2 linked regions of the Methylotuvimicrobium sp. KM2 genome follow. The protein of the gene in region 2 interacts with the protein of the main gene of each other region in a pairwise test. Links are inferred from orthologs where the notes say so. Each region holds a gene or a part of one and is shown on either strand. Other genes may lie near its edges.

Region 1 (15,835 bases), 1.1 Mb from region 2 along the record:
AATCGAAAAATTACCTGAGGAAATGCGCATAGCCATTACCTTGCGGGAGTTCGAAGGAATGAGTTATGAAGAAATTGCCGATGCGATGGAATGTCCGGTTGGCACTGTTCGGTCGCGCATTTTTAGAGCGCGAGAAGCGATCGATAATAAATTAACCCCTTTGCTTAAATGACGGTAACTTTTGATGGTCGATGAACTAAATCAAAAAATTTCTCAACTCCTTGATGATGATCTTAATTATCAAGAATCCTTGAGTTTACTCAAAAAAATGCGAGACCAACCGGGTTTACAGCAACAGTTGCACCGCTATGAGGCAATCAGCCATGTGCTCAAATCCGACAGCTTCGTACCGGTCGATGCGGATTTTGCCCAACGGATTAGTCGAAGCTTGCAAACCGAGCCCGTTTATCTGGCAACGCGACGCAAACCCTTTAAAAAATCTTATGCCTCGATATCGGCTTTAGCCGCCTCCGTAGCTGCTGTCGCGGTACTTGTCTCTCAAGGGATTAATCAATTCTCGCAACCGCACATGACGCCCTTATCTCAATCGCAATCGGTAACCATGGCGGCGAATGCCGAACTACAGGACCCTCAACCGACCCTTGACTATCCATCCGAAAAGGAATTGACGAGAAACCGATTTATTAAATACCTTCAAGCTCATAACAGCAGCCGCTACATTGATGGGGCAGTCAATTTTCAGCCTTATGCGCGGACCGTTCAGTATCAGCAGGAATAATCGCGTGTTGAAAGTTTTAAGTTTTGTTTTGTCGCTGACGACCGCATACGCGTTTGCCGCCGAAATCGATGCCAAGCAGTCGCCTGAGCATTCGCTTTTGAAAATGCAGCAAGCAATGAAACACCTTAATTACCAAGGTACAGTGGCTTTTTTAAGAAACGGCAAGCTTAATGTCTTAAAATATTCGCATGCCTCGACCAATGGCGCAGGACAAGAACGCTTAGTTTCGCTAAACTCTCCCTTACGAGAAACCATTAGGGATGCCGATAAAGTCAGTTGCTTCTTCCCGGAAACCTCTAAAGTCATCGTCGATCACAGACCTGCCGCTCGGTCTTTTTTAATCGATTTACCCGAGCAATTAAATGGCTTGGAGGCGTATTATCAATTTACGTTTTCCGGCGAAGAGCAAGTGGCCATGCTGCCGGCAAGAATCCTAGATATTTCTCCGAAGGACCGGTATCGTTATGCACGCCGAATCTGGATAGACATCGGACAATATTTACCATTAAAGGTTGAAGTTTACGACCGCTCGGGCAACACCATCGAGCAGGTTGTATTTACCGAACTTGAAGTCAAGCCTAGCTTGCCTTTTATCGATGTCGACTCCGCTCTCTTGGATAAAGAGGTAGAACGCATTCATAACCGGCAACCCATGTCTTTTGAAACCGCGGGATTTGTTTTGAAACAAGTCCCCGGCGGCTTCCGTCAGCAATTTTTCGTGCAAATGACGATGCAGGGCAGTAATCGCCCAGTGGAGCACTTGCTCTTATCGGATGGATTTTCGTCAGTATCGGTTTATCTTGAAAATAAAGGTGCTAATATTGAGCTTGGCGCTCGCTCGACCGACTCTGTCAATGCATATAGCCGAATCATCGACGATCATGTGGTCACCGTAATGGGCGAAGTACCCGAAGAAACCGTCAGGTATATCGCGGAAGGCGTTGAGCTTCGCACGGATATCCAATAAATTTTGCCATTGCTCAACGTATCTATATAGTAAGCCGGCGTGCATTGAAATAATTTCACCACACCACTCAACTCATTTACCAAGTAAGCGATTTCCCGACGTCTATATCGCAAGGCCAATTAATCGGCCCAATGCGCTTTTACGAAAGCTAACGGTAAGATCACCCTGCCCTGTACAAAATACGCTATCTAAATGACCTATAATTCCCGACGATCCATCATGAGTTTACCCGGAGGCTATCACTCTATGAAAATTTATGGACTCTTATTATTAAGCTTGTTGTTCATTCAAAACGCTGCAGCGCAACTGCCCGACTTTACCGGGATGGTCCGGGATAACGGCAAAGCCGTGGTCAATATCAGCACCTCCCAAAAAGCCCCGGAGAATGAAGTAACGGGCTTTCCCGGAGAGCCTCAACTACCGGAAGGCATACCTCCGGAACTGGAAGAGTTGTTTAAACATTTCTTCCAAGGGCCGGGAGGCGGCATGATTCCCAGGGAAACCAATTCGTTAGGATCGGGATTTATCATTTCCGGCGACGGTTATGTGCTGACTAACCATCATGTCGTCAAGGACGCCGATGAAATCATCGTTAAACTAACCGACAGACGCGAATTAGTCGCTAAACTGATCGGGTCGGACTCACGAACCGATGTCGCACTGTTAAAAATCGATGCTGAAAATTTACCTTCGGTTGCCATCGGCTCCCCTGAAAAATTGCAGGTCGGCGAATGGGTACTTGCGATCGGTTCGCCATTCGGCTTCGAACAGTCGGTCACCGCCGGCATCGTCAGCGCAAAAGGCCGCAGCCTGCCCGGCGGAAATTATATTCCGTTCATTCAAACCGATGTCGCTATTAATCCGGGCAATTCGGGCGGACCATTATTCAACATGGAAGGCAAAGTGGTCGGCATCAACTCTCAGATTTACAGCCGGACCGGCGGCTTCATGGGACTTTCGTTCGCGATTCCAATGGATGTCGTCATGAACGTCGTCGACCAGCTCAAAACGAAAGGCAGCGTATCGCGCGGCTGGCTAGGCGTGCAAATTCAGGATGTCACCCGAGAATTGGCCGAATCGTTCGGCATGAAACGTCCTGTCGGCGCCTTGATAGCCAAGATTATCGCCCAAAGTCCGGCGGAAGCTGCCGATCTTCAAATAGGCGATATCATTGTCGAGTTCAATGGTCAAAAAATAGAAACATCCGGAGACCTGCCGCCACTAGTAGGCATGAGCCCGATCAATGAAAAATCCAAACTCACCGTTATTCGCCAGGGCGATAAAAAAGTAGTTAAGGTTAAAATCGGACTACTACCGGAAGAGGATGTTCAGCAAGCCACCACGAAAGCCGCACCGAAACCGGACAATCGCCTCGGCATCAGCGTCAGTAACCTGAATGAAGAACAACGCGAACAAACCCAAGTCTTGAAAAACGGCGTGTTAGTTCAGAATGTCGGCAAGGGACCGGCAGCACAAGTCGGGATCCAACGCGGCGACGTAATTTTAAGGATCGCTAATAATGTCATTCGAGATGTGGCTGATTTTGATAGAATAGTCAAAAATCTTCCGGCCGGCCAATCGATTGCTGTATTAATACAGCGGCGGGGCAGCCCGGTCTTTTTGGCCATTAAACTAGATAAATAAACGTGGATTTAAAAAACATAAGAAACTTTTCCATCATCGCGCATATTGACCATGGCAAATCGACACTGGCCGACCGCTTCATTCAACTATGCGGCGGCTTGAGCAACCGGGAAATGGCGGCTCAAGTCCTCGATTCGATGGATATCGAGAGGGAACGCGGTATTACGATTAAGGCGCAAAGCGTCACCTTGAATTACCAAGCCAAGGACGGCATTACCTATCAACTGAACTTCATCGACACTCCGGGACATGTCGACTTTTCTTACGAGGTCTCAAGGTCCCTAGCCGCCTGCGAAGGTGCATTATTGGTCGTTGACGCTGCTCAAGGCGTCGAAGCGCAAAGTGTCGCGAATTGCTATACCGCGATCGAACAAGGTCTGGAAGTTGTCCCAGTATTGAATAAAATCGATCTTCCGTCCGCCGAACCCGAACGAGTAATGGCCGAAATCGAAGACGTTATCGGTATTCCCGCCGATAACGCCCTCAAAATTAGCGCTAAAACCGGCGTCGGCGTCGAGGACGTGCTGGAGCAATTAGTTCAATTAGTCCCGCCGCCTTCCGGCGACGAAAAAGGACCGTTGCAAGCACTGATCATCGACTCTTGGTTCGATAGCTATCTGGGCGTAGTGTCGCTGATTCGGATCGTCAACGGCAGCATCCGACGCAAACAAAAAATCACCATCATGTCGACCGGCAAGTCGTTTCTTGTCGACAAAGTCGGCGTGTTTACACCGAAGCGACTGGAAAAAGACACCCTTAATACCGGCGAAGTCGGCTATATGGTCGCTTCGATCAAAGATATTTTCGGCGCGCCGGTCGGCGATACGATCACTTCGACCGACAACCCGGCCGATGAGCCATTAGCCGGATTCCAAAAAGTCCAGCCGCGCGTATTCGCCGGCTTATACCCGGTATCTTCGGACGACTATGAAGACCTGCGAGAAGCGCTGAACAAATTACAATTAAACGACGCATCGCTGCAATTCGAACCTGAAACTTCGCAAGCCCTGGGCTTCGGTTTCCGCTGCGGCTTTCTCGGCATGCTGCACATGGAAATCATTCAAGAACGACTCGAGCGCGAATACGATATTGACCTGATCACCACGGCACCAACCGTTGTCTACGAAGTGACCACCCACAACGGGGAAGTCTTAATGGTGGACAACCCGGCTAAATTGCCCGATATCGGCACGATCTCATCGATTAAGGAACCGATTATCCGCGCCAATATTTTAGTTCCTCAAGATTATTTGGGTAACGTTATCAATCTATGTATCGAAAAACGCGGCATTCAAAAAGACATGCAATACGCCGGACGACAAGTCTCATTGAATTATGAATTGCCGTTGAGCGAAGTCGTGCTGGATTTTTTCGACCGTTTGAAGTCGGCCAGTCGCGGCTTTGCTTCATTCGATTACGAGTTCCTGCGTTTTCAAGAGGCTTCGCTGATCAAACTGGATATCCTGATCAACGGCGAAAAAGTCGACGCTCTGTCGATCATCGTTCATCGAGACATCAGCCAAAACCGCGGACGCGATTTGGTTGAAAAAATGAAGGACCTGATTCCTCGTCAGATGTATGAAGTTGCTATTCAAGCCGCGATCGGTTCAAAAATCATTGCCCGATCGACAGTTAAAGCGATGCGTAAAAACGTGACTGCTAAATGTTACGGGGGAGACATCACTCGTAAGAAAAAACTCCTGGAAAAACAAAAGGCCGGTAAAAAACGCATGAAACAAGTCGGCAAGATAGAAATTCCGCAAGACGCTTTTCTTGCAGTACTTCAGGTCAACAAAGACTAACCTGTATTCTTATACGCCGACCAATTTTTCACTTTTTGCACCTTTGACCATGAATTTCGATTTTTCATTTTTTTTAGCGATCGCCACTTTATTGACCGGAGCGATTTGGGGCGGTTATTTAACCTACCTTAAATTCGCCAGCATCGACCCGCCACCGGAAAACGAGCCGATTATAGTCGAGTATGCTCGTTCGTTTTTTCCGATCGTGTTGATCGTTTTGCTGCTCAGATCGTTTTTGGTTGAGCCGTTTAGAATCCCTTCCGGGTCAATGATGCCGACCTTGCTGATTGGAGATTTTATTTTGGTGAACAAATTCACCTATGGCATACGATTACCGGTCATTAACAAAAAAATTGTCGAAATAAACCAACCCCAACGAGGGGATATCGTGGTATTCCGCTACCCTAAACAACCATCGGTCGATTACATCAAGCGCATCATTGGCTTACCGGGCGATCGTGTCGCTTACGATAAAAAAAACCTCTATATTAATGGCCATCCGGTTAAACGCGTTTCACTCGGTATTTATGAAGGCGTCGGCCAAGGAGAAAGCATGACCGGCACCGAACATTTTCTAGAGAATTTAAACGGTATCGAACATAGCATTTTAATCAGTCCCGGCGCGCCCTCGATTGACGGCGTTTATGTTGTACCCGAAGGCCAATTTTTTGTAATGGGCGACAACCGCGACAATAGCAACGACAGTCGCTATTGGGGTACCGTACCCGAGCAAAACCTAGTAGGAAAAGCATTTTTTATATGGATGAATTGGGATTGGCAACATAAAGGCGTCGGCTTCGACCGTATCGGCACAATCATTCAATAAAATCCCATTCTTTATCTTATAGGGGACGAGCATGAAAGCTTCCTTGCAACGCCAAACCGGACTAACGCTCATTTCGACTGTATTGCTTCTGGGCTTGATCGGTTTTTTTACGCTATTGATCTTGAAAATCGCGCCGATCTATATAGACCATAGTAAAGTGGTCAATTCACTGGCGGGTCTAAAACAGACTGTCGACATTCAGACGAAGAATAAAAACGAAGTCTGGAATGCCTTAGACAAGCGCTTTAACCTCAATTACGTTTATAACGTCACAAAGGATGATGTCAAAATAACCAAACAAGGCAATTATTTGAAAGTTGAAATCGATTATGAAGTCGTCGAAAAGATTGCCGGTAACTTGAGTGTGCTCGTCGAGTTTAATGAAGTCATCGAGGTGGGTGTAGAGTGACGAGAGACCCTGAGATACTTTGTAAAAAACTGGGTTTGCACTTCAATAACATGCAGTTGTTTAAAATGGCGCTGACCCATCGCAGTATGGGCGCGCACAATAACGAGCGACTGGAATTTCTAGGCGACTCGATACTCGGCTTCGTGGTCGCCGAGAAACTGCACGAAATGTTTCCGGAAGCCAGCGAAGGAGTCTTAAGTAGACTCAGAGCCAGCCTTGTCAATCAGGGTGCGCTCGCCGACTTGGCAAGAAAGCTTCATGTAGGCGATTATTTAATTCTTGGCTCGGGAGAACTGAAAAGCGGCGGCTATCGACGCGACTCGATCCTATCCGACGCTGTCGAGGCGATTATCGGCGCCTTGTTTAAGGACCAAGGCATTGAAACTTGTCGTCAATGGGTTCTGGATATGCTTCAGGACAGACTCGACAGCTTATCGCTCGATAATTGGCAAAAAGATCCAAAAACACAATTACAGGAATTGATGCAATCTAAAAAACTGGACTTACCCGATTACACCTTAATAACGATGTCCGGTCTACCGCATGAACAAACGTTTAAAGTGAAATGCACGATTCCATTATCGGACAAATCGTGTATCGGTTCCGGCGTATCAAGAAAAAAAGCCGAGCAAGACGCTGCTGAACAAATGCTGGCACTATTGAAGCGAGAACAATCATGAAATGCGGCTATGTTGCGTTAATCGGCCGGCCCAATGTCGGCAAATCCACGCTGATGAATCATTTGCTAGGCCAAAAAATCAGCATTACATCGAGAAAGCCGCAAACGACCAGGCACCGCATTCTTGGCATCAATACAACCGAAACCGGCCAAGCAATCTATGTCGATACTCCCGGAATGCACGATAACGAAAAACGCGCACTCAATCGTTATCTCAACCGAACAGCGGAAACCACTTTGGTCGGCGTCGAGGTCATCGTTTGGTTAATCGATGGACTTTCCTGGCAACCTTATGACGATTTGATTTTCAAAAAACTGGAGCAAGCCGGCTTACCGGTCATTCTAGCGGTTAATAAAGTCGATAAAATCAAAGACAGAGACACTCTGTTGGCATTTTTTGCCGAAGCCCAAAAGCGCTTTGCTTTCGAACATATCATCCCGATTTCAGCACTAAAAAAGACCAACCTGCAACAACTGGAAACACTCGTCATGGAGTTGCTGCCGGAACGCGACCTCATTTATCCCGAGGATCAGATTACCGACCGTCCGGAACGTTTTTTGACCGCTGAAATCATTCGAGAAAAATTGACCCGCCGACTCGGCGACGAGCTGCCTTATTCGTTGACTGTCGAAATCGAACGCTATGAAGAAAATCCCGAAATCACCAAAATCTATGCCGTGATTTGGGTCGAGCGTAGCTCGCAAAAAAGTATCGTGATCGGCAAACAAGGCGAAATGCTCAAGAAAATCGGTTCCGATGCCCGGCTCGATATCGAAAAACTAATCGATCAAAAAGTTTATTTACAGTTATGGGTAAAAATCAAACAAGGCTGGTCCGACAACGATCGAGCGTTGCGAAGCTTGGGCTTTAATGATTGAGACTGTTGTTTCATTGCAACCGGCTTTTATCCTGCACCACAGGAACTTCCGAGAAAGCAGCCTGATCGCCGAGGTATTGACTCGAGACTTCGGTCGGCTCTCGGTTCTAGCGAAAGGCGTCAGAACACCGAAATCTAAACTAGGTCCCTTTATTCGTCCGTTTGTTCCTGTACTATTGTCATTTGCCGGCAAATCGGACTTAAAAACTCTGACGCACATCGAACCCTGGCAAACGGCACCGAAACTGCATGATCTCGCACTGTACAGCGGATTTTATATCAATGAACTGGTCACTTATTTTCTGCATCCTTTCGATCCACACCCTGAAGTGTTTCTACTTTATCAAAACGCCTTAAGCGAGCTATCGAATACCTTAGAGCTGGAACCCGTACTCCGGGTTTTTGAACTTAACCTACTGACACAAGCCGGTTATGGCTTGCAGTTCGATGTAGACAACCTTCAGCATCCGGTTTCGCCCAGTAAGAAATACCGTTTCAATGCCGAGTCGGGGCCGGTCGAATCGGAGCAAGGAAATTTTGCGGGAAGTACTTTCCTCGCACTGGAAGCACGTTCATTCCCGGACAGCGCCACGCTGACCGAGGCTAAAAAAATCATGCGCTCGGCAATAAATTTTCATTTGAATGGGAAGCCGCTCAAAAGCCGAGAGGTTATTTCCAAAATCCTCAAACACTCGCATTCATGAACCACAACGATATTCTACTTGGCGTCAACATCGACCATATTGCCACGTTAAGGCAAGCTAGAGGCACTCAGTACCCTGACCCGATCCAAGCTGCATTGATCGCCGAACAAGCCGGCGCGGACGGGATTACCGCTCATTTGCGCGAGGATCGTAGACATATTCAGGATCGGGATATTTATCTACTGCGCGACATTATCCATAGCCGCCTGAACTTGGAAATGGCCGTCACCGACGAAATGATTGCGATAGCACTCGAAGTCAAACCTTACGCTTGCTGCCTCGTTCCGGAAAAGCGCGAAGAACTGACGACCGAGGGCGGTCTTAACGTGGCCGAAAATCAAGCACGCATGAACGATGTCTGCCTTCGGCTCGGCGAGGCGGGAATCGAAGTCTCCTTATTCATCGACCCGGATCGGCGTCAAATCGACGCTGCTGTGAAAGCGGGCGCGCCAGTCGTAGAATTGCATACCGGGCGTTATGCCGATGCGGAAACATCAAGCAGTCGCTCCGACGAGCTAAAGCGCATTCAATCGGCCGCGCAATACGCAAACAGCGCAGGATTACAGGCCAATGCCGGACACGGACTCAATTTTCACAATGTCGAAGCGATTTGCAAAATCCCTGAAATTGTCGAATTAAATATCGGCCACGCCATTATCGCCCAAGCGGTTTTCTCCGGTTTAGCCAAAACTATCGGGGACCTCAAACAATTGATGCGACAAGCTCGATTACAAAGCTTGATCTCCAAATAACCGATGAAATTACAATGCTTTCAATTAACCTCGGCCGGCGACCGAGAAGTTAATCAAGATTCGATGGGGCGCATTATACAAGACGATTATGCCTTGTTTATTGTTGCCGACGGACTCGGAGGCCATCAGTCGGGTGAAAAGGCTTCCCGATATTTTTGCCAAGGCTTATTAAAATTAGTCAATCAGTACCGGAGTCATCTTGCTCAAGCTCCCGGTGAAACCATGACGGCATGGTTTAAATCGGCAGTCGAAGAAATGAAAAAGCTTTTCGGCAACGATCCATCCGCATCGGAAGCGCATACCACCTGCGCATTACTCTATATCGACCCGAATCAAACAATCACAGCGCATTGCGGAGACTCCCGAATTTACCGGATGAATGCGAATAAAGTTCTATGGCGTACGAAAGATCATTCAATCACGCAGCAACTGTTGGACGAAGGATCAATAACCGAACAAGAAATGGGCTTGCACCCTGAGCAAAACCAATTGACGCGTAGTGTAAATATCCTGCAAACTCATCTCCCCGAAATCCATGTTTACCCCCCAATAAAACTGGGCGAAACATTTCTCTTATGTACAGACGGCTTCTGGGAGTACGTTAAGCCCGCCGAATTACTCGATTTAGCACAACCCGATAGCGGTAAAATCGAACTGGGGAAATTTGCCCGATTGACGGTTCTCAGAGCAAGAGGCCACAGCGACAATGTGACGGTGCAATGGGTAAGATGTCTTGGATAAGACGCATAAATAGCGACGCTACGAACATCAAGACTGATCTTTGGCGCGCATATCCTGTATCAAAACGACACACCACATCAAAAGGGGTCTATTGATTTAACAATAGCCCCTATCGCTCAAATCTCGAAATACATAAAGCCCGGCACCGAATATACTCATCGCACTTCAAATTTCGGTACCGTCGAAATTTGAAGTGCGAAAGATATATGATGCGCGAAAGGGAATATATCAGTACTTAGAGCAGATTTGCTCTGAATTAAAACTAGGCGGCCAAGCCGTGTTTTTGTATACGATATAGCAAGGTGTCTCGGGTAATGCCTAATAAGCGTGCTGACTTGCTGCGATTGCCGTTGGTTCTAGTAAGCGCTTGATTGATCAAGTCCGCCTCTAGAGAGTCCAATTGGATTCCGAAATCAGGCAGTTTAAAACTCGGAATACCGCCTGCATCTGCTGCAAGGACCTTTTCATCAATATATTCAGCAAACTCATGCGGTAAATTATCGGGCTCGATAACTTTTCCAGCCAACAAAATCGACAGTCTTTCGCATAAATTTCGAAGTTCTCTTATATTACCGGGCCAACGATAGCGAGTTAAAACTCGAATCGACTGTTTACTGAATTTTGGGGCTTCGAGCGAATGGGTCTGCGCAAAATGCCGAACAAAATGAGTAATCAGCGGTTCGATATCTTCGGTTCTTTTCGATAGTGGCGGCAACTCTAGCGGCACGACATTTAAACGAAAGTACAAATCCTGCCTAAAATGTCCTGCGCCGATTTGCTTGACCAAGTCTTGGTTACTGGCCGCGATGATTCTCACATCGACACGGTAAGGCTTGGTTTCTCCAACGGCCAGGCATTCGCCCAATTCCAAAAAACGCAATAATTTTGCTTGAATCGACAGAGGTAACGAATTAATTTCATCCAAGAATAAAGTTCCGCCATCAGCGGCTTGAAAGATGCCTTGCTTGTTAACGTTAGCTCCGGTGAATGCACCTTTTTTATGCCCGAATAACTCAGACTCCACTAAGCTCTCGGGCAAGGCGGCGCAATTCAGCTTGATAAACGGCTTATTAGCACGAGCGCTTTCTTTTTGAATGGCGGAAGCCAGCACTTCCTTACCGGTACCGGTTTCTCCTTTGATGAAGACAGTTACATCGGTACAAGCAACCATTCTAGCGCTACGAAGTAGAGAATCGAGTGCGGGAGATTTCCCAATTATCGAATTAAAATGATCCACAGGAGCCTCTCCTAAAATTATAAGTGTTGTAATCTCATGGGATTAAGCCATGGCAGAGCGGCCAATAATGCGAGCGCAATCATCAATAAGCCGACCGTCTGCTTAAAGTATTGCATTCTAGATAACCTTGTTAGTGTGCTGGTAATTATACCGACACTTATCACGGCGGGTAAAGTCCCAAAACCAAAAGCCAACATCGTCAACCCACTACGAATTATATCACCGGTCGTCGCGGCCAGCGCCAATGCCGCATAGACAAGGCCACAGGGCAACCAACCCCAAATCATGCCGAATAAAAAAGCTTGCTTGCACGTTTTCACCGGAATAAGGCGGCGGCCATAAGGCTCAATTAATTTCCAAAAACGGGCGCCGGCTTTTTCGATATAAGCAAAACGCGGAAACCACCCAGCGATATAAAGTCCGGCGCTGGTCATGACCGCTGCCGAAAGCACCTGCAACACCCTATGACCGTGACCTTCGCCAAAAGGCATCGTTAATATCGCTTCAACAACACCTACCAACATACCGGCCAATGCATAACTGCTAATTCGGCCCAGATTATAGTTCACCACATAAGGAAAAAGCTTGGCCTTAGAAGTACGGACCTCCGGTTTAAGACTTAGCGTAAGCGTCCCGATAATCGACCCGCACATGCCGATGCAATGCATGCTGCTAAACAACCCCATCGCAAAAGCGACAAAATAGGAGGCATTAAAGGCGATAGTATGTTCCATAGGGGGAGAACATTAGCATATTTATGAACTTAAACAATATTTAGTTTTGAAAAATTGAGGGTTTTGACTCATCTTTTTGCGTTAAATAACACAGATCAATTACTTATGCCGCATAAATGAATAAATACTCCCTTTTGATTGAAAAACCGTACAAGAATAAATGGTATGGGGTGTGTCTATCGAGGACCGCCGTGAACCCATCCATGGGGGCTTGACGGCAGCAATCCCTGCTGCCGACATCCTCGCTAGCCACACCCCATACCTTCATAAAGTTAGCTGTTTTTTGAGTATAAAGGGAGTAGATAAAAACTCATTTAAAAACCGACTGAATTTGCATCTGGATTTTTTCCGCCATCGATTTACGATCTTCGGCATCTCGAATCGGACGACCGACCACAATATAGTCGGCCCCGTTAAGGAAAGCTTGCTCGACACTGACCACGCGCTTCTGATCGTCCTCTTCCCTATTGTCTACCGGCCTAATACCTGGCGTGACAACCAACAAACGATGATCTAACTCCTCCCTTAACATAGACGCTTCCAACCCTGACGAAACGATACCGTCACAGCCGATTTGCAAAGCCCGCTTGGCGCGCGATAAAACCAAATCGCGTATATCGCATTGAAACCCCAAATCATCGAGATCCCCCCTATCCAAGCTAGTTAAAGCGGTCACCGCCAGCACTTTTAATTGTCCTTTTTCCTTCGCGGCCGCCTCCATAATGGCATCGTTACCGTGAATAGTCGCCAGGTCGACACCTTTGCTACTTAGCGCGCGAATTGCACGCCCCACCGTTGCCGGCACGTCAAAAAATTTTAAATCGACGAAAACTTTTTTGTTCTGTCGTTTCAACCATTCGATAAAGCCAAAATAATCCCCGGACATGAACAGCTCCATGCCGACTTTATAGAAAATCACCGAATCACCTAATTCTTCAACCAAGGCTTGAGCTTCAGGAATACTCGGCACATCCAACGCCATGATTAAGCGCTCGCGGACAGGAATGGATTTTTCAGAAATAAAAGTTTCGGTCATGAGCAAGTATCGATATGCAATAAGAAAAGCCCCTATATTACCGAAACTTAATTCAACAGTGAATGTTAAAATAGCGCTCAACTACTCCACCCTGCCAAAAGCGCATATCAAATGCGCCTTTACTGCATTACAACCAAGCATTTAACGCATTTATGATCTTCACTCTGCTGCAAATGGCCGGATTAATCGCCTGCGGTATCGGTTGGCGCCGGCTTCGTCCAGGCGGACTTAGCTCCGAACAAGTCCGACCGGTTTTAACATCGGTGGTCTATTATTTGTTTTTACCTGCAATGGTATTGGAAGTCCTGTGGCGTTCGAACATAGGCGTGCAATCTCTACAATATACTTTCCTTGGTACTTTAAGTATCGCTTTTGCAATGCTTTGTATCTGGTTAATTGGGCGAGCCCTTAATATTCAAGATAAAAAACTTGGCGCGATTATTCTGGTCACCGCATTCCCCAATGTCACCTATCTTGGCTTGCCCGTTTTAGAAGAAACCTTCGGGCATTGGGCCCGTTCGGTCGCCATACAAATCGACTTGTTTGCTACCGCGCCTTTTTTATTTACTGTCGGCATCATGACTGCCCGGCATTTTGGCGAAGACCACAGCCAAAAACACAAACCGATTTGGCTCAACCTCAACGCTCCGCCTTTTTGGGCTGCCTTACTGGCGGTGATTTTTAATTTGAATCAGATTGCAGCTCCCGAGTGGTTATTGGGGATTCTACAGAAACTTTCGGCCGGCGTCGTACCGATCATGCTTTTTTCATTGGGTTTGGCATTGAGCTGGCAAAGTATCACTTTGCGTAATCTACCTTATGCTCTGCCGATTATTTTGATTAAACTATTTTTAATGCCGTGGTTTGCCTTGCAAGTATCGGTATTTTCAACGTTGGATGAGGCGCATAAGGCCGCAGCGATCTTGGAAATGGCCATGCCCAGCATGGTATTGGGCATTGTTTTTTGCGACCGCTACCGGCTAGACAGCGCTCTCTATGCCATGGCGGTAACGCTCACCACCGTCTTGAGCATGGTTACTCTACCTTTTTGGTACCGCATCATTACCACAACTTAAGTTCATTCATGAATCCGACCCTAGAAATTTTCTCGCAAGGCGAAGAAATCGTCACCGGACAAACTGTCGACACCAATGCAGCCTGGCTTTCCCAAGCCTGCGTAAATATGGGTTTTACAGTTTCCAGACATACCGCCGTCGGCGACCGACTCGATGAGCTCATAGCGCTCTTAAAAGAAATCTCGTCTCGCGCCGATTGCTGTATCTGCACAGGGGGATTGGGCCCTACATCCGATGATTTAACCGCTCAAGCCGCCTCCTTGGCTTTCTCTATGCCCTTGCAATTCGACACGATAGCTTTCGATCAAATTGCCGGCTTTTTTAAAAACAGAGGCAGAACCATGCCTGAAAGCAATCGAAAGCAAGCCTATCTGCCTAGCGGAGCCTTACGCATCGATAATCAATGGGGAACCGCACCCGGGTTTACTTTACAATACAACCGTTGTCGATTCGTCTTTTTACCGGGCGTCCCGTTCGAAATGCGACATCTATTCAATGAATTTGTTAAATGTTTTTTTGAACGTCATTACACTCTTAGCCCCAATCAATTGATCACTCTAAAAACTATCGGTATCGGCGAATCCGACATACAGACAGCCATCGCAGATATTACAATACCTCCGGAAATTCAACTCGGCTTTCGGGCCGGACCGGATCATATCGAAACAAAACTTCTCGCCCCCGCCCAATATCCTCGACAGAAACTCGACGTTTATATTGATACAATAAAAAGCCGGCTAGGTGATTTTATTTTCGGAATCGATGACCATCGCAACCATTGCGATGATCTACCTAGCGCGATCGATAGAATGATGCGAAACCAACAACGAACGGCGATCTTCATTGAAACCCTAAGCCAAGGACTCATGGCAGCGAAATGCGCGATTGCCAATGACTGGCTTTTAGAAACCCATTACCAAAGAAACCCCGCACATTTCGCCAACCGATTTTCCGTCGCTCTTGACGACATGGACTTGCCAAGCCAAGCGAAAATCATCGCGAATGCGGCAAAAGATCAAAGCGGCGCGGATCTTGCGCTCATACAGATCTACCGCGAAAACAATGCAACCGACACCCCGGACAACCGCGCCATTACGATTTACAACGCTTTGTTAAGCCCCGAAGGCTTGCGACATTCGACTCATACGATCGGCGGCTCCGTTAAACGAAAACAAAACCAAGCCGCGTTGCTGGCATTGGATTTATTACGACGCTATTTACAAAACACAAATTAACATCATGCCTTTAATTCGACTAACCAATGTTTCAATCGCCTACGGAACCCATGCATTGCTGAATAATGCCGATTTTCAACTGGACCCGGGGGAGCGCGTCGGACTTCTTGGCAGAAACGGCGAGGGAAAATCCACGTTAATGAAAATTATCGCAGGAAACATCCAACCCGATCACGGCGAAATCTGGCTTCAACCCGAATTGAAACTCGCCTGGTTAGAACAGGCTCCGGAATTGGTTGGCGAATCTACCATTTACGATGCCGTAGCCGCCGGACTGGGCGAATTAGGCCAATGGATAACCCGCTACCATGCTCTATCCACCCAGCTAAATAATGCCGACGACAAAACCCTGCAGGAACTTGGCGATCTACAGCAT
Region 2 (15,715 bases):
CAAATCGAGCGTATCCGGGATGAAGCCGGCGCCGATACCTTGAATTTTGTGCGGCCCCGGTTGCAGCTCTTGACCCGCTAATTTTTGCGAAATCACCGGACTTTCCTTCGGCTCGACCGCGACGGACAAGATATTTTTGCCTTGGGTCTGTTTGATATAGCGCGACACACCGGTGATCGTTCCACCGGTACCGACCCCGCTAACCAAAACATCGACACTGCCGTCGGTATCGTTCCAAATTTCAGGGCCGGTGGTTTTTTCATGAATCGCGGGATTGGCCGGATTTTTAAATTGCTGCGGCATAAAATAACGATCCGGATCGCTTTGCACGATTTCTTCGGCGCGCTGAATCGCGCCCTTCATGCCTTCGGCGCCCGGCGTCAAAAATAATTGGGCGCCGAACGCGGCCAAGACTTTACGCCGTTCGATACTCATCGTATCAGGCATTGTCAACGTCAATGAATAACCGCGCGCTGCGGCGACATAAGCCAGGGCAATACCGGTATTGCCGCTGGTCGGCTCGACGATTTCGATGCCGGGTTTCAAGATGCCACGTTGTTCGGCATCCCAAATCATCGCCGCGCCGATTCTGCATTTGACCGAATAAGCCGGGTTCCGGCCTTCTATCTTGGCCAATACCGTAGCCTTGTTGCCGGCGATACGGTTTAGTTTCACTAATGGCGTACGGCCTATCGATAATGAATTGTCATCGAAAATATTCATACCCCCTCCTGTTTTTATTAACTTGACGAGGGCCTGATGATTTCATTATTGGTCCTAACCTGGCAAGTTTTTTCTTGCCGATCGAATTCTGACGACTTGGCATTATGCGAAGAGTTTATTGCGAACCCATCACCCCGGCGGCCAGCGCATCGAACGTCCGCCGAGCAAATGCAGATGAAGATGATAGACCGCTTGGCCGCCATGCTCGTTGCAGTTAATGACGGTCCGGTACCCGTCCTCGGACAAGCCTTCCTGAGCCGCCAACTTCGTTGCGGTCAGTAATAGATGACCGGCCAAGCCGGCATCGTTAAGCTCGTTCAACGTGGCAATATGAATTTTCGGAATGATCAAGATATGAACCGGCGCTTGCGGATGAATATCCCTGAACGCCAAGACTTTATCGTCTTCATAAACCGTATCCGGCTTGATCTCGCCGCTCACCATTTTGCAAAACAAACAATCTGTCATCGTAAGCTCCTCAAACTTGACGGCGTCCGTTAAACGCGTGCGATAACGTGCCGCTGTCGATATACTCCAATTCGCCGCCCATCGGCACGCCATGTGCAATACGCGTGGCTTTGACTTGATATTTCTTCGCCGTCTCGGCAATCAGATGTGCGGTCGCCTCGCCTTCGACGGTCGAATTGGTCGCTAAAATAATTTCGCCGACATCGCCTGCCGCCAATCTATTCTCCAGTAAATTCAATCCAATTTCTTCGGGACCGATGCCATCGAGCGGAGATAGGTGTCCATGCAACACAAAATAAACGCCCTTAAAAGTTGCTGCTTGCTCGACCGCCCAAACATCGGCCGGACTTTCAACAACGCAAACCATCGATGAATCGCGGGATTTATCGGCACACAGCCGACACAGCTTGTCCTCGGTCAAGGTTCTGCATTGTTCGCAATATGCGATTTTTTTGCTGGCCGATAATAACGTTTCAGCCAATCGTATAGCTCCATCCCTGTCTCGCTGTAACAAATAAAACGCCATTCGCTGCGCCGATTTAGGGCCGACACCGGGCAAGGCGCATAAATCCGAAATCAATTGCCCGAGCAATCCCTGCCTGATCATATCAGAACGGCATTTGAAAACCGGGAGGCATCGGAAAACCGGAAGTGAATGCGGACATTTTTTCTTCCTTCATTTTAGCAACTTTATGAACTGCATCATTAATTGCTGCCGCCACTAGATCTTCCAGCATATCCTTGTCGTCGCCGACCAACGAGTCATCGATGCTGACTTTTCTCACTTCCCGTTTACCGGTCATCACGACCGTTACCAGGCCACCGCCGGATTCGCCTTGTACTTGCATTAGCGCAAGTTCTTCCTGGGCTTTTTTCAATTCTTCCTGCACTTTTTGGGCTTGTTGCATTAATGAGCCTAGGGCATTTTTCATGTGTCTCTCCTGTCTTGTTGAGCGACCGGTTCTATCGTTCCGGGCAAAATTCTGGCGTCGAATCGTTCTTTAAGCGCATGTACCGTCTCGTCGTTTTCGATAGCCTCGACCGCCGAACGCTGCAAATCTTCTCGGTCTTTTTGTAATTGTACCGCCGGCGTATCGACTTCGGCTTTCTCGGTAATAATGTTGAGCTTGATCGGTTTGCCGCAAAAATCCTGCAGCGATTTTTGTAATTTCTCTACCGTTCGGGCGCCGCTTAATTGCTTATGCCCCGGGTCGAGCAGCAATGTACAGACTTTATCATCAATACTTTGCAACACACAATTATTCGCCAATTCGCGAGTCATTCCGCCGATCCTCATCGCGGCTATCATGTCGGCCCATTGGCTTGTATCCGGTCCGGACGGACCGGGCTCAAAAGCGTCCGTGGGTTTTATAGCGTGTTCGGCACCCTTGAGCAATGGAACGGATTTATTTGTAGGTTTTTTTGCCGGCTCGCTGTATGCCGGTTGCGGGACCGATGTAGTTGACGTCTGCAACGAGGAAGGCTTAAAGGCAAGCATTCTCAGCATGACCATTTCAAAACCGCTTTTAGGATCGGGAGCTAAATCCAAATCGCGCCGGCCGATCAATGCAATTTGATAATAAAGCTGAATATCCTCGGGGCTGAAAAGTTTAGCCAACTCGACAATCATATCCGCATCGAACTCGTGTTCGATAGAGTCGGGCACCGCTTGATAAAGCGCGATCCTATGCAGCGCTTGCAAAATTTGTTGCAATACATCGCCGAAGTCGGGAGTCAAATCGGCCATTTCGCCGATCACTTTAAGCATGTCCTGCGCATTGGCAGCAGCCAAGGCGGTCAGCAAATCGTTGACGGGATGTTGAGCAATGGTTCCAAGCATCAAACACACATCGTCGAGACCAACCTTGCCATTGCCATAAACAATCGCTTGGTCGAGCAAACTCAAACCGTCGCGCATACTCCCGTCGGCCGCGCGTGCCAGCAATCTGAGTGCCGCCGATTCCGATTCGATGCCTTCTTGCTGAAGAATAAATTCCATTTGCTTGAAGACTTGCTCCGGCAGCATTCTTTTCAAGTTGAACTGCAGGCAGCGGGATAGCACGGTCACCGGAATTTTATGCGGATCGGTAGTCGCCAGCAAAAACTTGACGTGCGGCGGGGGCTCTTCGAGCGTCTTCAATAAGGCGTTAAAGCTATGCCCCGACAGCATATGGACTTCATCGATCAAATAGACTTTGTAACGACCGCTATTCGGCGCATATTGCGCATTTTCGAGCAAATCTCGGGTATCTTCGACTTTGGTTCGGGAAGCGGCATCGACTTCGATTAAATCCAGAAAGCGGCCCTGGTCGAGTTGAATGCAGACATTACATTCGCCGCAAGGATTATGACCTTGAAGGTTTTCGCAGTTGATGGCCTTGGCGAGAATTCGAGCTATCGTGGTTTTACCCACGCCGCGCGTACCGGTGAATAAATAGGCATGATGTAGACGATCATGTTGCAATGCATTGATCAGCGATTTGACAACATGTTCTTGACCAACAATTTCGGAGAAATTATGAGGCCGCCATTTTCTGGCGAGAACCTGGTAAGTCATTACAGACTCGGAGAGAAGGTTACTTTAAGATTGGGCGGTAACCTTGCCAGCCGCATCCCGGCACACGAATCCGCTGCTACCGTTGCTCCCTTCCGGGCCTGGCGGGGTTTACAGCGTATCGTTGCGGGAGGACCGACACGGTTACCATAATTACTTAACAGCCTGATTGGCTGAGAACGGGCATTATCCTTGAATCATTCGTTTAATTCAACCGTAAATTTGAATTTATTTTACTTTGCTAAACTAAATCCAATGTACTTGTCTCGCCACCCTATCCCTTCATTAGGGCAAACGCATTAAACCACTATAGAAAATCAGATAGTTAAAATATTCCTTTTTCTTGGTTAACTATAGGATTTAAATAACGCTTTGTGTCGCTATCGCGACGCTTATGTGTAGTCGGTTCGCGGACCGACAACCGCGATACTGCTGCGAAACCCATCCCTGGGTTTCGCCCCGCGGGCCAGCTAAAGCTGTTCAAAATCGCTCCAGGCGATTTTGTCTTTGCTTGTCCAAAGAAAAGTATCCAAAAGACCAATCCGCCGGGAGCGGATTGGGACGCCAAAGGCGCACGAAGTGCGAGCGCCCGGATGGCGCGAGTCAGCAGACACCCGGAGGCCGCTGCATCCTGCGCGCTGACGATTTTGCCGAGGGTTTTCGGAAGGGCTATCCTTAGCCCTCCGAAAACGAGCGGCATCCCTGCCGCTCCCCTAACGGGCTATTCTCGGCAAAATCGCCAGTGCTCGGCGCGGCCTAACGGGGCCCGGGGAGGGGTACCATAAGTTAAACTGAATTGACTAAGCGTTCTAAGCAACAAGATAACATATTGATATATTAATTATTTTAATGCGTTTACCCTGATCCCTTCATCACATTCAATTATCGAAAAAGCATTATCGCCGAGAAGGTTAATGATTCAACCTTAGCGGTCTTTCAACAATTGCTCGATCAACTTCCTTTGTAAATCGATAATTTCATCTTTGGCCGCAATGGTTTTATCTTTTTCCAGCAACAATTCGTTCAGTAATTTTTCTTTTTCATTCATTTCGGGAACAGCATATTCTTTCCAATCGACCGGCTCACCCTCAACTGTCGAGGCAGGCGGTTCTTTTTTTAAAAAACCCGTAATATCGACCGGATTTTTATCCCAATTCATTTGCGGCTCTTTTTTAAGTCTCGAGTAAATCCCGCCGCTCCATTCCGGTTTATTGCCATTTTCAGTTAATTCATTAGGAAATGATAATTTAGGTTCGTTCATGGATACATCCCCGGAGAAACTTTAATTTAGCCAAAAAACTATAGAAATAGTTTAAAGAAGTTTAGCTAACAGTATAAATTATTAACTGAAAACCTCATATAAATTTTACGGCAAATAAACCCTCCAGCGCATGCCGCCCAAACTTTGGCTTTTATCGCCCAACAATTGCCCTCCCAACAAATCGATGATTTCATTAACCACCGCCATGCCTATCCCGTGCCCATCGGTATTTTGGTCGGCCCGGACGCCTCGTTTAAAAATATCGTTTAGATGATCTACAGGAATTCCCGGGCCGTCGTCTTCGATTTGCAATAAAAACGAAAAGCCGTCTTGTTTGATTTGATTTTTATTCAAAATACTAACCCTGACTTTTTTATCGCACCATTTACAAGCATTGTCGATTAAATTACCGGCGATCTCATAAAAATCCCCTTGTTCGCAATAAATCTTAAATTTATCAGGCTTTTTGATCTCAAAAACAATTGGCTTATCCGCATGTACTTTTTTCATTGACGCTATAATCTTATCAACTCCCATAGCAGCATCCATTGTGCCGGTTATCTTCTTTTCGCCCTTAGCCGCTGCCCGTTGCAGTTGATATTCCACGATTTCATCCATACGAGAAATCTGATCGTGTACAGTCTTTTTATCCAACACCGGCGAATCAATACTCCCCCTTAAAATAGCCAGCGGGGTCTTTAAGCTATGAGCCAAATCGGCCAACGTATTGCGATAACGTTCTAAATGTGCCCGCTCGCTGCTAATCAACGCATTAAGATTTCCAGCCAATCCTCGCAATTCAGTAGCATAACTACCGTCAAGAAGAGACTTTTCTCCTCGTTCGATCGACTCCAGGTCTCTTACGATCAAACGAAGCGGACTCAAGCCCCAGCGCAGGACTAAAAATTGAATCAAAATTAAAATCAAGCCCATCGCCAGCAACCAAGAACCTAATGCCGTTTTAAATCGATCGACTTGCTTAGCGACAAACATACTTTCCTCGGCTACGCTGAAAATATATTTTTGCTCCTTGCCTCGGTGATTTTCCCAAATCACTTTGTAATGCAATACATAACGACCCTGTTCGTCGAGCAAAAATACAAATTGACCAGAATCCATGTCCGGTGCTGAAGAGGCGGTCAAACCGATTGCCGAAGGGGAAAACCACACGACATCCGCATCGACCGGCTGTATCCAAGCATAAAGGCCGGACCCTGGATTCGAGAAGCGCGGCTCTCGTAACTCTTTGGGCATCTTGATTCGTCCGGCTCGAGTCAGCTCAGCAGCCGACAACAACGAGTAAACTTGAATTTTTAAGTTTTCCCGGAGCGTTTGCTCGGCGCTTTCTCGATAGCCTTGCTCCAAGACGATGGCAACCAATATAAAAAACGAGGCTAAGACGACGCCGGCGGAAACCAATAAACGAAAACTGAGCGATTTAGAATTCAAAGCAGACCACAGTAGCAAGTGACAGAAAGAAAGGTTTTATCCTAAGCATTGAATTAACTCATTGTTTTTCATGACCTTCATGGTAAAACGCATTTTGTAAGTTTTATTCTGACTATCAGGAAGCTGGAAGTTTCACCTCTGATCAAGAAAATAGTCGTTCGGGGCATATTATTTCCTGATTAGCAAGTTTCTTCAGCTAAAGCCCAAAGATCAGCATATCCCTAGCAGGTCGGGGTTCGCAAGACATGCGCGTCAAGCTAAAAACGGCCAACCCACATCACGCTCTTTCCCAAGCTCCAGCTTGGGAAAGACACACCGGAAGCTCCCCCTTCGGCTGCGCTCAGGGCAAGAGCTTCCTGAGACCGACACAACCTCCGCGCATTTTCAATCACCCCCGACTCGCTCGCTCGTTAAATCTTTCTTGATTATCGGGAAGCTAGAGCTTCCTGAACAGGTTACCCAAGCTGGAGCTTGGGTAACAGCATATTTTAGTTTTTGCGACTACGACTAACCCCAGCTCGGACACTTGGCTTCGGCAAGCTGAAGCATCTTGCTAATCAGGTATTATTTTGTATTTTGAGAAATCATTATCGACCCTATTCTCACTCTAAAGTCACATTCACAGATACTACCCTATACCTCTGTACACATGACTTGTTCCGATTGCCGACCACAGAGAAAGTAAAAATTAATCCATCGAATTGCATGAAGAAATCATAACTCGTACCTTATATTGTCATTCGCCGGTATAATCGAAACAAATTAATCCAAGCATCCAAGCCGATCGCAAGCCCTCCTAAACGCGAGAGCTATTACATAGGCAAATCTTATGCCGGCGATTAATTAAGGAATCAGGCAAAAGTGGCACATATTATTATTTTATCCGAAGCTCCAAATCAAGCCGAACGCTGGGCGAGCATCCTCAGTAAGGAACATAAAATCAAAATTTTGCATGATCTGAACAAAGTTTCTGAAAATACCGCTCACGCGGCTATCAACTTGGTCGTTATCGATGCGGAACTTCTCGATTCCAGTTTTTCCACGTTAGTTTCACTAGCGCAACTAAACCTTAAAGTGCTTGTCATAGGCCAAAATTGGTCCGACGACAATCAAATCGAAGCCTTGGCTTCCGGATGTTCCGGTTATTGCGAAATGGATACCGTCGACCAATTACTCCTGAAAGCTGCGAACCACCTATTGACAGGGGATATCTGGATACAAAGACATTTAATCCCTCGTTTAATCAATGCACTGTCAGAGTTAAGCGGAGACATAAGAAAAAATCGACATCACCGGCAGGATGTTGAAAATAAATTAACCCTGCTTTCTAAACGCGAATTAGATGTAGCCGAGCTTATCAAAACCGGCGAAAGCAACAAAGCAATCGCAGCCAAGCTCAACATATCCGAAAGAACGGTCAAAGCCCATTTAACCTCTATTTTCAATAAATTAGAAATACCGGACCGGCTACATCTAGCATTACTTCTAAAAGAAATAAGTTCGCCATAATAAACCGTAAAACCGCATAAGAAACTAGCCTTGCCTACTCATTGGCGTGGATATCGACGGTAAGAAATCATCACCGAGCAGAATCCTAAATTCGATAGTTTAACCATGAAGCACATGAAGTTCATGGAGCATTTCAAGAGAATACCTAAACATTCACGCTAACCTCTTGGGTGAGCGAAAGTTCCATACAAACGCATAACAAATTATTGAATTTACTCCTTATTCTTCATAATCTTCATGGTGAAATGCTTTTTGTAGAATAATAATAGCCTCTTTTAAAACTAAACTGTTTAGTTTAGTATTGTCCGATAAATCTATTCTTGAGCCTAATTATGTCATCGGAACCCTGTGAGCCTAAACGAGAAGCGATCATCGAAGGCGCGACCCGCATGTTTTTAAAACATGGCTTTCATCAAGTCAGCATGGACAAAATCGCCAAAGAAGCGCCGGTTTCTAAAGCGACTCTATATCAACATTTCGATAATAAAAACGCGCTTTTTTCCGCGGTCATTTTTGAATTGTGCCGATCCTTACTGGACACCATGGCCGAAATCACACCCGATTCGAACGACATCAAAAAAAATCTTCGTGAAATCGCCCAAGCATTTATCGATTTGATTTTTACCGAGGAGGCCCTGGCAATCTACCGGCTCGTAATCGCCGAATGCCGAGACTTTCCTGAACTTGGGCAAGTCGTATACGACAGCGCGCCTAAAATAGCACTAACTCAATTGGAGCATTATCTCCATAATTTGAAAACTAGCGGGCACATTGATATTCCCGATATTGAATTTGCGGCCGATGCATTTTTCAGCCTGCTCAAAGGCGATTTGCATTTTCAATGCTTGCTCGGCATCAGTGCACCACCCTCTCCCGAACAAAAGCGCCTCTTGGTCGACCAAGTTATTGCGCTTTACCTGCGAGGTGTTTTGAATGCGACCGATTAGCATTAAACAATACAGTGTATTGTTGGCAATATTGCCGGTTTTTTGCGTTCAAGCAGAAACACTAGAAGAAGCTTTCGAGCAGGCATTGAACCAAAACCACCTAATTAAATCGGCCAAGGCCGATACCGAGGCATCCGAACAACAACTGTACTCGGCCCAAAATCAACGCCTACCCTCGCTCAACATCAAAGGGGGCTATACTCAATTGAGCGAAACCCCCGCCGCGAAAACCGAGATTGAAGGCCAAGCAGCTCAATTTCCAATGTCGCAAGCCGGCAGCGGCCAAGCCGAAGTGATTGCATCGGTCCCCATTTTTACAAGCGGACGCATCAGCCATGGTATCGATGCAGCCGAAGCCGCCTTATCGGCGACACAACAAAATGAAGTCGCAACCGCATTGACGATTAAACTGCAGATCGCCGAAACTTTCCTGTCCGTATTACGCGCGCAAAGCGCACTGCAAGTAGCGAAAAGCCACGCCGAAACGCTGAAAGCTAACGCCACCGATGTCGAACGCTTACATAGCCAAGGCATGGTGTCGAAAAACGACCGACTGGCCGCCGAAGTCGAATACGCCAATGCCCGGCAACTCGTCGTGCAATACAGCAACCGGCTTGATATCGCCAAAGCGCAATACAACCGCTTACTGAATCGCCGACTCGACGACCCTGTCGAACTGGAAGAACGCTTTCCTAAACAGCCCGGCGGAGCACCGGACGAATTATCTGCCCAGGCGCTCGCCCAACGTCCTGAGCTTAACGCATTAAACAGCCAAATCACCGCCTTGCAAGAACAAGCCAGAAGCGTTCAAGCCGGCCTATTACCGCAAGTCGCGGTCAACGGCGGCTATCAATACCAGGAAAACCGTTACATGGCCTTCGAAGGCATGTGGATGGTCAATGTCGGCATGGAATGGAAACTCGACGGCGGCACCCATCACCAAAGCAAATCGCTCAATAGACAGGCGTTGGCACTGCAGGCACAGCGGGATGATATGGCCAGCATGATCGGACTTGAAGTCCGGCGCGCCTGGCTGGACATTCAGGAAACCGAAAAGCGTATAGAGGTCAGCCAACAAGCGATCGCTCAAGCCGATGAAAATTTGCGGGTCAACCGCGAACGCTATCGGCAGGGCTTGTCCACGCAGACCGAAGTGTTGAAAGCCGAAGAGCTCAGAATCACGACGCACAACAACTTCAATAATGCCCGTTACGATGCGGAGCTGGCGAAACTGAATTTGCGCCGTGCGCTCGGGATTTTGTAATCTGCTCAACGCCTCTCGGAATCATCGTCATCTTGACACTCTACCTATCTTTGCAAAGGAATCGTAACATGGGGAAATCCAAGCCCATCGGACATGCTGTTTTATTACTTGCTATAACCGCGCTAATCAGCGCCTGCGGCAATAACAACCGAGAGCCTGAACAAGAAATCGTCCGCACCGTGCGTATCGAAACGGTCAAGGTTACCGAGGCGCTAGCGCAACGCCGCTTCGTCGGCCGCGTGGACGCGTTAAAAACGGTCGACCTCTCGTTTCAAGTCGGCGGACGCCTGGCCGAATTGCCGGTACAACAAGGTACCGTGGTTGCCAAAGGCGGCTTGATTGCTGCGCTTGATCCGACCGATTTTCGCCTGAACGAACAAGAAGCCAAAACACAATACGCCTTCGCACGACTCGATGTCGATCGCAAACGCAATCTCGCGGCCTCGGATACGATACCGAAGGTCATGTTGGACGAAGCCGAGACCGCCTTTAAACTGCGCCAAGTCGCACTGGACAATGCCCGCCGCAATCTCTCCTATACCCGGATCGCCGCGCCATTCGATGCGCTGGTCACGCGCCGCCTGCTTGACATACACTCCCATGTCGCAACCCACCAAGCCGTGGTCCGAGTCCAGGACGTTAGCGCCTTGCATGTCAAGATCAATGTGCCGGAAGATCTCATCAGACTGATCGGCCTTGCCGATGCAATGAATATCGAGGCGGAGTTTCCGGGCCAGCCCGGTAAACGCCTGCCGCTACGCTATCTGGAACATGCCACCGAAGCCGATGCGGTCGCGCAGACCTACGAGGTGACACTGGAGCTGCAACGCACGAACGACATGACGATTTTACCGGGCATGACCGTCAGCGTCTCGGTCGGCAGCTCTTTGGTCAACGGCTCGACCGAAATCACGATCCCGCTCTCGGCAATCGATACCGACGAAGATGGCAAGACCCGGGTTTGGCTATTTGACCCGCAGAGCGAAACCGTCTCGCCGCAGATTATCGATATCGGAGCCGTCGCCGCCAGCCGCGTACCGGTATTATCAGGCTTGAGCGGCGGCGAACATATCGTCACCGCCGGCGGCCATTTGCTGCACGACGGCATGGCGGTACGCCGTTTTACCGGATTTTAAGGACCATCGCCATGTCTATCGATATCGCGCGCGCGGCCATCGAACGCCCGGTCAATACCTGGCTGATCATCCTGACTTGCCTGATCGGAGGCCTGTGGGGCCTGTCCACGGTCGGACGCCTCGAAGACCCGGCCTTTACCATCAAACAAGCCTTGGTCATCACGCCTTATCCGGGCGCGACGGCCGAAGAAGTCGAGCTGGAAGTCACCGAACCCTTGGAATCGGCGATTCAACAATTACCACAAATCAAGCATATCAAATCGAAATCCAAACCCGGCATTTCCGAAATCGAAGTTGAAATCAAGGATATCTACGACGGCCGTACGATGCCGCAGGTCTGGGACGAGCTGAGGCGCAAAGTCGGCGATGCTCAACAAACCTTGCCAAAAGGCGCGAATCCATCGACCGTCAACGACGACTTCGGCGATGTATTCGGAATTTTTTATGCGATCACCGCTCCCGGATTTTCCGACCGAGAAATTTTGGATCTGGCCAAATTTTTACGCCGCGAGCTGCTGACCGTGACCAATGTCGCCAAAGTCGAAACCGCCGGCATGCGCACCGAAACCATCTATGTTGAGGTATCGAATGCCAGGCTCGCGCGTTTCGGTCTGCCGATGGCTCAGGTCTTGAATACCATTTCCTCGGAAAACAGAATCGCCGATGCCGGTGCGGTCACGATCGATGACCGGCGCATCCGCATTACCACCGCCGCCGGCTTCGATTCGGTCTCCGCGATCGAAGCGCTGCGCATCGGCCGTCCCGGCAGCACGGAACAAATCAGCCTGATCGATCTGGCCGAAATCCGCCGCGAACCGACCGAAATACCGGATCATCTCGTGCATTTCAACGGCATGCCGGCCTTCACGCTGGCGATTTCGGGCGTCACCGACGCCAACATCGTCACGGTCGGCCAGGCGGTCGAGGCGCGCCTAGCCGAACTGGCGCCGCGTATCCCATTAGGGATCGAGATTCATCCGATTTACGAACAACACAAAGTCGTCGATCAATCGATCGATGATTTCATCGTCAATCTAATCGTATCGGTCTCGATCGTGATTTTGTCGCTGTGTTTGATGATGGGTTGGCGAGTCGGTTTGATCGTTGGCGCGACGCTGCTGCTGACCGTGCTCGGCACGGTGTTCTTGATGCGCGTTTTTCATATCGATATGGAGCGCATTTCGCTTGGCGCGTTGATTATCGCGATGGGCATGCTGGTCGATAATGCGATCGTGGTTGCCGAAGGCATGCTGATCAACATGCAGCACGGCATGAACGGCAAGGATGCCGCGACCGTATCGGTCAAACGCACCCAACTGCCGTTGCTCGGCGCGACCGTGATCGGAATCATGGCCTTTTCCGGCATCGGATTGTCGCCGGACGTCACTGGCGAATTTTTGTTTTCGCTATTCGCGGTGATCGCGATGTCGCTGCTGCTGAGCTGGGTTTTGGCGATCACGGTCACCCCGCTGTTCGGGCACTTGTTCTTGAAGGTCGAGCAAACCGGCGAAGACCCTTATCGCGCATGGATTTATCAAGCCTACCGAAAAATCCTAACCGGCACCTTAAAAGCCAGAACCTTGACCGCGTTGATTATGGTTCTGTTGACTGCGGCCTGCTTCGCCGGTTTCGGCATGGTCAAGCAAGCCTTTTTTCCCGACTCCAATACCCCGTTGTTCTATATTCACTATCAATTGCCGCAAGGCAGCGATATCCGCTCGACCGAGCGCGATATCGGCGAAATCGAGGCAATCATCCGCGCCAAACCGGACGTCGTTTCGGTGGCAAGCTTCATCGGGCGAGGCGCGAGCCGTTATATGCTGACTTACGCGCCGGAACAACCGAACAGCGCTTATGGACTATTGATTATCCGCACCGAAAACCTCGATCCCATTCCTGCCTTGGCCGCGGAATTGAAAAATGAACTGAGTGGCGCCTATCCCAATGCCGAAATCCGCACCGAACGACTGATGTTCGGTCCCGGAGGCGGCGCGAAGATAGAAGCGCGTTTTTCAGGTCCCGACTCCGCCGTGCTGCGCCAACTCGGCAAAGAAGCTTTGGATATCATGCGCGCCGACGGCAATCTCATCGATCTGCGCACGAACTGGCGGCAAAAAGAGCTAGTGATGAAGCCGGTCTACAACCCCGAACGCGCGCGCATCGCCGGCACCGGTTTGAGCGACTTGGCGCTGGCCTTGCAATTCGCCAGCACCGGCGTCCAGGCCGGCACTTACCGCGAGGACGACAAACAAATCCCCATCGTCGTTCGCCCGCCGGATGCCGAGCGGCGGGATGCCAAACAATTACGCGATCGCCTCGTTTGGAGTAATGCCGACCAATCCTATGTTCCGATCGCGCAAATCGCCGAGCGTTTCGAAACGGTCAGCGAGGATACCTTGATACACCGGCGCAACCGGGTGCGCACACTGACCGCTCAGGCCGACCCGCTACCGAAGTTGACCGCAGATCAAGCTTTCCGCGGCATCCGCGCGCAAATCGAAGCCATCCCGCTTCCGTCCGGTTATCGTTTCGAATGGGGCGGCGAATACGAAAGCTCGACCGACGCACAAAACGCGCTCAACGCTCAGATACCGGTCGGCTTCGTCGTCATGCTCATCATCAGTATTTTGTTGTTCGGCAAAGTGCGTCAGCCGCTGATCATCTGGCTAGTCGTGCCGATGTCGGTCTGCGGCGTCGTGATCGGCTTGCTGATTTCCAATCAGCCATTCAGCTTCATGGCCCTACTCGGTCTGTTGAGCTTGTCCGGCATGCTAATGAAAAATGCGATCGTACTGGTCGACGAAATCGACGCGCAAATCGACGAAGGCAAACACGGCCATGCCGCGATCGTCGACGCCGGCGTTAGCCGTCTTCGCCCGGTATTCCTAGCCGCCGGCACGACTATACTCGGCATGATCCCATTGTTAACCGACGCCTTCTTTGCCAGCATGGCAGTCACGATCATGGGCGGCCTAGCCTTCGCAACTGTGCTGACACTGATCGCCGTACCGGTGTTGTATGCGTTGTTTTTTGGGGTAAAAGCCGAAACAGCGGCGAAATAACTCTCTGCGGGACGGTTGCAGACTTCGAAAAAGGACAACGGCAACTTGAACGACGCCGGCTTTCCCTCACCTAGCGTTAGGTGAGGGACGACGAAGGCGTCGGTTGCGCTCCTTATTCAGCAGAGATTAAGCGTCAAATGTAACAATTACCCAAACGCGGGGAAATTGACCGACACCGACCTCCTTCGATCACTTACCTTCCCTGCCCAACCCGCCAAGGCCCAAGCCTGGAGGCATATACGATGAAAACGATTATCATGCTGCTTGTCGCGTTAATGTCTTACGTGCCGACCGCATCCGCTCAACAAGAGAATCCGGCTTTCAGCCAGGCCGAACTCGACCAAATGCTGGCGCCGATCGCATTATATCCGGACGTGCTATTATCGCAAATACTGGTGGCGGCCACCTACCCTTTAGAAGTCGTCGAAGCGGCCCGTTGGTCGGCAGCCAATCCGGGTCTCGAAGGCGAACAGGCTGTGACTGCCGTCGAACATCAAGCCTGGGACCCCAGCGTCAAAGCCTTGGTTGCATTTCCGGAAATCCTAAACCGAATGAATGAAGACTTGAATTGGACGCGAGCGCTCGGTGACGCGTTTTTATTTCAAGAAGCGCAAGTCATGGATAGCGTTCAGAACCTGCGGCAACGAGCCTATGAGGCAGGCAATCTCAATTCGACAAACAATGCGCGAGTCGTACGCGAAAATCAAGTTATCGTTATCGAACCTGCCAACCCTCAAGTCGTCTATGTGCCTTATTATAATCCACAGGTCGTTTACGGTTCATGGTGGTGGCCCGGTTACGCTCCTGTTTATTGGGGGCCGCCGCCCGGCATTCATTTGAATCTAGGTTTTAACTGGGGCTGGGGACGCGGCATCTTCGTATCGCCGGGATTTTTTTTCAGCAGTTTCGACTGGTATCGACGCCAGACCGTGGTTGTCCACCGCCGGCATAACTACTATCACAGGCCGCATTTCGTTTCAGGAAGACATATCCGTTACGCCGACTATCCTAGATGGCGGCATAATTCGAATCACCGCCGAGGCGTTGCCTATCGTCATGATTCGCTGCAGCGGCAATTCGGCACATCCAGACGTTCCGGTAACGGCTATGCCGATACCCGCCGAAATAAATTCGATCGCACCGATAACATAAACCGGCCTCAATTCGGGCGGCGCAGCCATGGCTGGAGCAGTTATGCAGCCACGCGAAATCATGACAGCCGAGCAACAGCCCAAAGCACCGGACGGAGAAATAACCGCTCCGACAACGACAGAGTGTCGACAAGAGAGCGCTGGCGCACTAATGGCACAAACCCGACTCCATCCGACCGGCGCAATCGAGA

What was found.
Region 1: the proteins of recR (region 2) and recO interact in binary tests that used the Escherichia coli proteins (3 or more experiments, as listed by UniProt). The link is inferred for Methylotuvimicrobium sp. KM2 from one-to-one orthologs.

Annotation. Positions count from the first base shown.
Region 1 is NZ_CP150634.1:669,452-685,286, reverse strand. Bases 6,794-9,792 are described here. They hold recO (DNA repair protein RecO), read left to right. Parts: upstream 6,794-7,937; coding sequence 7,938-8,648; downstream 8,649-9,792. Other genes in these bases: WJM45_RS02955 (protein phosphatase 2C domain-containing protein), read left to right, coding at 9,404-9,792; pdxJ (pyridoxine 5'-phosphate synthase), read left to right, coding at 8,645-9,400; era (GTPase Era), read left to right, coding at 7,064-7,945; rnc (ribonuclease III), read left to right, coding at 6,794-7,067. Outside these bases: RNA polymerase sigma factor RpoE, read left to right, coding at 1-172; WJM45_RS03005 (sigma-E factor negative regulatory protein), read left to right, coding at 185-739; WJM45_RS03000 (MucB/RseB C-terminal domain-containing protein), read left to right, coding at 744-1,706; WJM45_RS02995 (DegQ family serine endoprotease), read left to right, coding at 1,953-3,350; lepA (translation elongation factor 4), read left to right, coding at 3,353-5,152; lepB (signal peptidase I), read left to right, coding at 5,202-5,978; WJM45_RS02980 (DUF4845 domain-containing protein), read left to right, coding at 6,010-6,387; more of rnc, read left to right, coding at 6,384-6,793; more of WJM45_RS02955, read left to right, coding at 9,793-10,141; WJM45_RS02950 (sigma-54 dependent transcriptional regulator), read right to left, coding at 10,404-11,378; WJM45_RS02945 (sulfite exporter TauE/SafE family protein), read right to left, coding at 11,396-12,112; pyrF (orotidine-5'-phosphate decarboxylase), read right to left, coding at 12,423-13,148; WJM45_RS02935 (AEC family transporter), read left to right, coding at 13,301-14,224; WJM45_RS02930 (molybdopterin-binding protein), read left to right, coding at 14,233-15,459; WJM45_RS02925 (ATP-binding cassette domain-containing protein), read left to right, coding at 15,464-15,835. UniProt on the Escherichia coli protein: Involved in DNA repair and RecF pathway recombination.
Region 2 is NZ_CP150634.1:1,778,649-1,794,363, reverse strand. Bases 1-2,879 are described here. They hold recR (recombination mediator RecR), read right to left. Parts: upstream 1,799-2,879; coding sequence 1,202-1,798; downstream 1-1,201. Other genes in these bases: dnaX (DNA polymerase III subunit gamma/tau), read right to left, coding at 2,120-2,879; WJM45_RS07640 (YbaB/EbfC family nucleoid-associated protein), read right to left, coding at 1,800-2,123; WJM45_RS07650 (histidine triad nucleotide-binding protein), read right to left, coding at 853-1,191; cysK (cysteine synthase A), read right to left, coding at 1-723. Outside these bases: more of dnaX, read right to left, coding at 2,880-3,748; WJM45_RS07625 (hypothetical protein), read right to left, coding at 4,671-5,006; WJM45_RS07620 (ATP-binding protein), read right to left, coding at 5,112-6,455; WJM45_RS07615 (response regulator transcription factor), read left to right, coding at 7,317-7,964; WJM45_RS07610 (TetR/AcrR family transcriptional regulator), read left to right, coding at 8,297-8,911; WJM45_RS07605 (TolC family protein), read left to right, coding at 8,898-10,175; WJM45_RS07600 (efflux RND transporter periplasmic adaptor subunit), read left to right, coding at 10,244-11,311; WJM45_RS07595 (efflux RND transporter permease subunit), read left to right, coding at 11,323-14,373; WJM45_RS07590 (DUF3300 domain-containing protein), read left to right, coding at 14,616-15,715. UniProt on the Escherichia coli protein: May play a role in DNA repair. It seems to be involved in an RecBC-independent recombinational process of DNA repair. It may act with RecF and RecO.